2 linked regions of the Heyndrickxia acidicola genome follow. The protein of the gene in region 1 binds, or shares a complex with, the protein of each later gene. Links are inferred from orthologs where the notes say so. Each region holds a gene or a part of one and is shown on either strand. Other genes may lie near its edges.

Region 1 (4,170 bases):
GCTTTCACTTATGTTGCCTCACTTTCATCAGATGATTTTTTTAGGTAAAGATTCATATAATGAAATGAATCTTTTACCTGTGTTGAGATTAGTATCTTTCATCTGGGAAGTTATATACATATTGATTAATTTTTCTACTTTTACTCGCCATAATCTGGAGTTAATTCCATTATTAATCTCTGTATCAACTCTTTTCCCCAAATTCCAGTAAAGGAAACATGAAAATTTCCATTTTTATCTTTCTCACCTGATGAAAGGAGGGATTTAGTTCACACGCTCCATTGGTTTAATCGCCTGCTGAAGCTCTTTAATGATATTATAAGCAGTCGCAAGCCAATCGCTCTCTTGCTGACCTTTTGTGTTCAATGTAATTTTCAGCCTTGCCCCATCCATTCCAAAACCAACCGAACGGCCAAATTGATTGCACACTTCCACTACTTTTGGACCATCAACATTTTTTGTGCCTTTCTCAGACATTAAAATGGTAATAACCTGTTTAGATTGTTTCATCGATTCCAAATAGGCATTTGCTGCATAGATCTTCATTTCTGCTACAGTAAATAAATATTCGACTTCCTTAGGATATTCGCTGTAACGGTCTACCATTTCTTCTTTTAGTTCCTCAATGTCCTCAAAAGATGTTATTCCTCTGAACCGCTTATACATTTCAATTTTCTGATGGCCGTCCGCAATATAGGAGTCTGGAATATACGCATCTAGTTCAAGCTCTATTTCAAAACCAGGAGTTTCCTTTTCAACATCAGTGCCTTTTCTTTCTTCTATAGCCTCTTTTAGCATTTGGGAGTAAAGATCAAACCCGACCGAATCAATAAAACCGTGCTGCTGAGCACCGAGAAGATTTCCGGCTCCCCGTATAGATAAATCTCTCATGGCAATCTTGAAACCTGATCCCAGCTCCGTAAATTCCTTGATGGCCTGAAGCCTTTTTTCAGAAACCTCTGTGAGCACTTTGTCTTTTCGGTATGTAAAATAGGCATAGGCTACACGATTAGATCTTCCTACACGTCCCCTCAGCTGATAGAGCTGGGATAATCCCATACGGTCTGCATCATAAACAATTAGCGTATTAACATTCGGGATATCTACTCCCGTTTCAATAATGGTAGTGGTGACCAGAACATCAAACTCACCTTCTAAAAATCCAAGGATTACACTTTCAAGCTGGGACTCTGTCATTTGTCCATGTGCGTATGCTACACGCGCATCTGGTACAAGCATAGATATTTCTTCTGCTTTTCTTTCAATATCCTCCACCCTGTTGTATAGAAAATAAACCTGGCCATCTCTCGAAAGCTCGCGTTCAATCGCCTCTCTTACAAGATTGCCATTATACTCCATTACATAGGTTTGGACTGGAAAACGATTTTCCGGCGGCGTTTCAATGACCGATAAATCACGGACTCCAAGCATGGACATATGAAGAGTTCTAGGAATTGGCGTAGCCGTTAAAGTTAAGACATCGACATTCGTTTTCATTTGCTTAATCTTCTCTTTATGCGTAACACCGAATCTTTGTTCTTCATCTATAATCAGGAGGCCCAAATTATGAAATTGAATATCTTTGGATAAAAGCCGGTGCGTTCCCACAACAAGATCGACCGTCCCAGCCTTTAAGCCTTTTGTCGTTTCCAACTGTTCTTTTCTGGAGCGGAAACGGCTTAGCTGTCCAATTTTAATCGGGTAATCCTGGAATCTCTCTTTAATGGTTTCATAATGCTGCTGGGCAAGGATAGTGGTCGGGACAAGAAGAGCCACTTGTTTTCCATCCATAATCGCTTTAAACGCAGCCCTGATTGCCACCTCTGTTTTCCCATATCCAACATCTCCGCATAAAAGGCGGTCCATCGGTCTTTCTTTTTCCATATCCCGCTTTATTTCCTCGATAGAGCGAAGCTGGTCTTCCGTCTCTTCATAAGGAAAGGAAAACTCAAACTCTCTCTGTAAATCACCATCCGGAGCAAATGCATGCCCTTTCGCCGCCTCGCGTTCTGCATAAAGCTTAATTAAATCGTCCGCAATATCCTGTACGGAGGACTGAACCTTTTTCTTAACCCGTTTCCATTCACTTCCGCCAAGCTTATACAGCTTCGGCTCTTTTCCTTCAGAACCAACGTATTTTTGGACAAGCTCGATCTGTTCTACCGGAACATAAAGCTTATCTGTCCCTTGATATTTAATATGGAGATAATCTTTATGGACTCCATTGATAATAAGGGTTTCAATGCCTAAATATTTACCTATTCCATGGTTAACATGGACAACATAATCTCCAACCTTAAGCTCTGAATAGTTCTTTATTCTTTCAGCATTCGAAATCTTTTGTTTCCTCGGCGTTTTCTTAACTTGCTTGTTAAAGAGCTCTTCTTCTGTAATAACAGCAAGCTTGGACATAGGCAGTTCGAAACCGGTCGATAAGCTTCCCGTTAAGATTTGGGTTCCTTTTGATAAAGGACCTAACGTCCTCCCTGGAGAAGCTTCAATTTCATAATCCTCCAATACTGCGTGCAGCTTTTTCAAACGGCTTTCATTCGCAGCAAGAAATACAATTGTATACTGGCCCTTTTTCCACCTGTCCACTTCTGCTTTTAGAAGATTCATCTGTCCATGAAAGTTCTGCATAGGTTTGCAGGTAATATTAATAATATTTTGAGGGCTCGTGTTTGGAATATGCCTTAAAAACAATGATAAATAGATGCGGGATAGATGAGATTGCGCCAGTAGCTTTGATAAGGAATGAGCAACCTCAAGGTCATGAATTATTTGGCCTTCTTCGAGCAGGGCTGTATACCACTCTGCTTCCTCTTTTTCTAAGCGGTCATTAATTTCCATCACTCGGCTAAGCTCATCTATAAGCAGGATGCCGCTGCTAGATACATAGTCTAGCAAACTAGCAGGCTCCTCATATGCGAGGGACAAATATTTAAAAAGTTGTTCAGGCTTTTGGCCATTTTTCAGCCTTTCAATATCATAGCCAATATTCTGGGAAAGAAGTTCCTTGGTTTTTTCTTTTTTAACTTTTTTGAGTGTAGAGGATAAGCCTGTTTTCAGTTTGTCAGCTATTGTGAGCATTTGCTCTTCGTTTATTGGCGATTCGGTGGCAGGTCCTATAAGAACAGAATCCAGTTTCTCAATAGAACGTTGATCGTCTGCAGAAAATGTTCGAATGGAGTCTACTTCTGTATCAAAAAGCTCTATTCTGATAGGATTTCCCTCTGTCAGCGGATAGATATCCATAATGCCGCCTCTTAAGCTGAAATCGCCAGGTGCATCGACCATATCGACACGGTTATAGCCCATAGTGACAAGCGTATTTAATGTTTCTGTGACATGAATGTCTTTCCCCAGTTCAAACACAAGCTGATACCCGCTCCAGGAAGCAGGGGAGGGAAGAATTTTTCTTAAGCCTGCCATAGGGACGATTAAAATACCTGTACGCTTTGAGCTAAGGAAATTCAAGGCTTCAATGCGCTGTGCTCTGAGTTCAGGGCTTGCTATCCCTATCTCTGCTGCAATGAGTTCATTGGCAGGATACAAATAAAGTGCCGGTATGTCAGACATCTGGCTTAGATCATCAAATAATTTCTGAGCCTGAAGCAAATTATAGGTAATAATGACAATTGGTTTCTTTGTCTTTTCAAAAAGGGAAGAAGTGAAGACGGATCTTGCTGAACCCGAAAGGCCGGCAACAAGCTGTTCCCTCAAGCCTTCTTCTATGCCGGTTATGACCGACTGTGTTTCATCTTGATTCAATATGAGGTCTTGTAATCCTTTCATTAAAGCCCCTCCTCTCTTTGTAGTGATGAAAGCTGCGAAAAAATACGGTTACTCTTTTACGCCCCTTCAACCTTTTTTCTTAATCACACATGTATAACAACAGAAAAATGCTTTGGAATATCTCCAAAGCGATTATTGAATTAAATAATCCTGCTCATGAAACTGAGGATTTCTTTCTAGCGCTTCCTGGCAATCCTCGCAAATTGCTTTTATATAAATATTTCCATCCGGCAGATAGGAAATCATCTCCTGCCGTTCCTGACTGGATAAAATATTCAATCCAATTTGTTCTGAATGCACGGAAAAGCGGTCAAGTACTCCGATACTGGTACCGCAGTGGCGGCAATGATAATGAATGGCCATGTTGAAACCCCT
Region 2 (3,529 bases), 1.0 Mb from region 1 along the record:
TGCAAACGGTCAGGTTATCATGTATGCGGATAAACGGACCGACTCCATGGAAAAAGCAATAGAAGAAACAGCACGCCGCCGCGCTCTCCAGGAAGAATACAATAGAGTACACGGTGTAACGCCGACAACCATTCAAAAGGATATTAGGGAAGTCATTCGTGCTACTCAGGCTGCTGAAGAGCAGGAGACGTACATGCCGGCTAAGAAAGTGGTCAAAATGACGAAGCAGGAGCGGGAGCTGTTAATCGCTAAATTAGAAACAGAAATGAAAGAAGCAGCCAAAGCCCTTGATTTTGAACGGGCCGCTGAGCTTCGGGATTCATTGCTGGAATTAAAAGCGGAAGGATGAGAAAGGGATGGCACAGGATAAAATTATTGTACAGGGTGCAAGAGCACATAATCTAAAAAATATCGATGTAACCATTCCTCGTGACAAGCTTGTTGTGTTAACAGGTTTGTCCGGTTCGGGAAAATCGTCCCTCGCATTTGATACGATTTATGCAGAAGGACAGAGACGCTATGTAGAGTCCTTGTCTGCTTATGCCCGCCAGTTTCTGGGACAGATGGATAAACCGGATGTGGATGCTATTGAGGGGCTCTCACCGGCCATTTCCATTGACCAGAAAACGACGAGCCGCAATCCCCGATCGACCGTTGGGACCGTTACAGAAATATATGACTATCTTCGTCTATTATTTGCAAGGGTAGGGAGGCCGATATGTCCTAACCACGGGATTGAAATTACATCCCAGACCATTGAGCAGATGGTTGACCGGATTATGGAATATCCTGAACGGACAAAGCTTCAGGTATTGGCGCCGATTGTGTCCGGCAGAAAGGGCTCGCATGTAAAGCTTTTGGAGGACATTAAAAAGCAGGGATTTGTGCGTGTAAGAGTCGATGGCGACTTGCAGGATTTAAGTGAAGACATCGAATTGGAAAAAAATAAAAAGCATACCATTGAAGTGGTTGTTGACCGTATCGTTGTAAAGCCGGATGTCACTTCAAGGCTGGCGGATTCGCTTGAAACCGCCCTGAATCTTGCAGATGGCAAGGTCGTGATTGATGTCATTGGGGAAGAAGAGCTTTTATTTAGTGAGCATCATGCATGCCCTCTTTGCGGATTCTCGATTGATAAGCTTGAACCAAGAATGTTCTCTTTCAACAGTCCGTTTGGGGCTTGCCCTGAGTGTGACGGACTGGGATCGAAGCTTGAAGTGGATGTGGATCTCGTCATTCCAAATAAGGATCTCACTCTTAAAGAGAATGCCATTGCCCCTTGGGAGCCAGTAAGTTCAAAATATTATCCTCAGCTTTTAGAAGCTGTTTGCAATCATTTTGGAATTGATATGGATATGCCGGTTAAAGAGCTTCCGAAGCATCAGCTTGATAAAATCCTTTATGGTTCTGAAGACGAGGGAGTATACTTCCGGTATGAGAATGATTTTGGTCAGGTAAGGGAGAATTATATCAAGTTTGAAGGCGTAATCAGCAATGTAGCAAGGCGGTACAAAGAAACAGGCTCCGATTTTATACGCGAGCAAATGGAAAAGTACATGGGCCAGCACTCATGTCCGCGCTGCAAAGGCTATAGGCTGAAGGAAGAAAGCCTTGCTGTGAAAATTAATAACCACCATATCGGCCAAGTGACAGAACAGTCCATTGAGGATGCAAATGAATTCTTCTCCCATTTAGACCTTACAGAGAAGGAAAAGCAGATTGCGAACCTTATTTTAAGGGAAATTCGTGAGCGCCTTGGATTCCTTGTCAATGTGGGACTGGAGTATCTGACTCTGAGCAGGGCTGCAGGGACTCTTTCAGGAGGAGAAGCCCAGCGGATTCGCCTTGCCACTCAGATTGGTTCCAGATTGACAGGTGTTTTGTATATTCTGGATGAACCATCCATCGGGCTTCATCAGCGGGACAATGACCGCTTAATTGAGACAATGCAGAACATGCGTGACATCGGCAATACCCTGATCGTGGTCGAGCACGATGAAGATACGATGCTTGCGGCTGATTATCTCATTGATATTGGGCCGGGAGCAGGCGTACATGGAGGACAAATCGTATCGGCCGGCACACCGGAGGAAGTGATGGCAGATCCTCATTCCCTCACAGGCCAGTATTTATCAGGGCAGCGTTTTATTCCGCTTCCCCAGGAGCGCCGCAAGCCGGATGGCCGCTTTATTGAAATCAAAGGGGCAAAAGAAAACAACTTGAAAAACGTCTCTGTTAAATTCCCATTAGGGATGTTCATTGCTGTCACAGGTGTTTCCGGATCCGGGAAAAGTACCATGATCAATGAAATCCTTCATAAGACCCTGGCTCAAAAGCTCCATAATGCTAAGACGAAGCCTGGTGAGTTCCGGGAAATCAAGGGAATTGACTACTTAGAGAAGGTCATTGATATTGACCAGTCTCCGATCGGGCGTACGCCGCGCTCAAACCCTGCCACATATACCGGGGTATTTGATGATATCCGGGATGTCTTTGCCTCTTCAAATGAAGCAAAGGTCCGCGGATATAAAAAGGGGCGCTTTAGCTTCAATGTAAAAGGCGGACGCTGTGAAGCCTGCCATGGTGACGGCATCATCAAAATTGAAATGCACTTTTTGCCGGATGTGTATGTTCCGTGCGAGGTTTGCCATGGGAAACGATATAATCGTGAAACGCTGGAGATCATGTACAAAGGCCGTAATATTGCCGATGTTTTAGATATGACCGCAGAAGATGCCTTAACCTTTTTTGAGAATATTCCTAAAATTAAACGGAAACTGCAGACAATTGCGGATGTCGGCCTCGGATATGTGAAACTCGGGCAGCCTGCCACCACTCTTTCAGGAGGGGAGGCGCAGCGGGTGAAGCTGGCTTCTGAGCTGCATCGCCGGTCAACAGGCCGTTCCATGTATATCCTGGATGAACCGACAACCGGCCTGCATGTTGATGACATTGCCCGCCTTCTGGATGTTCTCCAAAGGCTTGTGGAAAATGGGGATACCGTGCTTGTCATCGAGCATAATCTCGATGTAATCAAAACAGCGGATTATCTTATTGATCTTGGCCCTGAAGGCGGAGAAAAAGGCGGAACGATTGTGGCAACAGGGACACCTGAAAAAGTAGCCGAAACACCAGAGTCGTATACTGGAAAATATTTAAGGCCTATCCTCGTTCGAGATGCAGATCGCATGAAAAAGCGGGTATCTGATTTGGAAAGTGTAGAGCTGACAAAATCGTAATATGAAAAAGCTAACTCTTAGTGAGTTAGCTTTTTTGTATGTCTTTTTTCAAAGCCAATAGAAATCTTTTATACTCTTTCATTTACAGACCTTTTCATAGAACATGGCAAGTGCATCTTCACTATACTTTTTATAGTCAAACTTCTGAGCGTCGATTCTTCTTTCCTGGATGAAGTGCTCCATGCCTGCCCGAAGGCCTTCAATGGAGTTGTCAACAACCATCCCGTACCCATCGCCGACAACGCTTCTTGAACCGGGGATGTCGGTTACAATGATTGGTTTTCTTAAAA

What was found.
Region 2: the proteins of mfd (region 1) and uvrA are in contact, whole or in part, in a crystal structure (PDB 4DFC), measured with the Escherichia coli proteins. The link is inferred for Heyndrickxia acidicola from one-to-one orthologs.

Annotation. Positions count from the first base shown.
Region 1 is NZ_KV440953.1:3,448,604-3,452,773, reverse strand. What follows is about bases 65-4,144. They hold mfd (transcription-repair coupling factor), read right to left. Parts: upstream 3,796-4,144; coding sequence 265-3,795; downstream 65-264. Other genes in these bases: fin (anti-sigma-F factor Fin), read right to left, coding at 3,928-4,144. Also shown: spoVT (stage V sporulation protein T), read right to left, coding at 1-8; more of fin, read right to left, coding at 4,145-4,158. UniProt on the Escherichia coli protein: Couples transcription and DNA repair by recognizing RNA polymerase (RNAP) stalled at DNA lesions. Mediates ATP-dependent release of RNAP and its truncated transcript from the DNA, and recruitment of nucleotide excision repair machinery to the damaged site.
Region 2 is NZ_KV440953.1:4,492,247-4,495,775, forward strand. What follows is about bases 1-3,439. They hold uvrA (excinuclease ABC subunit UvrA), read left to right. Parts: upstream 1-356; coding sequence 357-3,239; downstream 3,240-3,439. Other genes in these bases: uvrB (excinuclease ABC subunit UvrB), read left to right, coding at 1-349; A5N88_RS20880 (glycosyltransferase), read right to left, coding at 3,318-3,439. Also shown: more of A5N88_RS20880, read right to left, coding at 3,440-3,529. UniProt on the Escherichia coli protein: The UvrABC repair system catalyzes the recognition and processing of DNA lesions. UvrA is an ATPase and a DNA-binding protein. A damage recognition complex composed of 2 UvrA and 2 UvrB subunits scans DNA for abnormalities.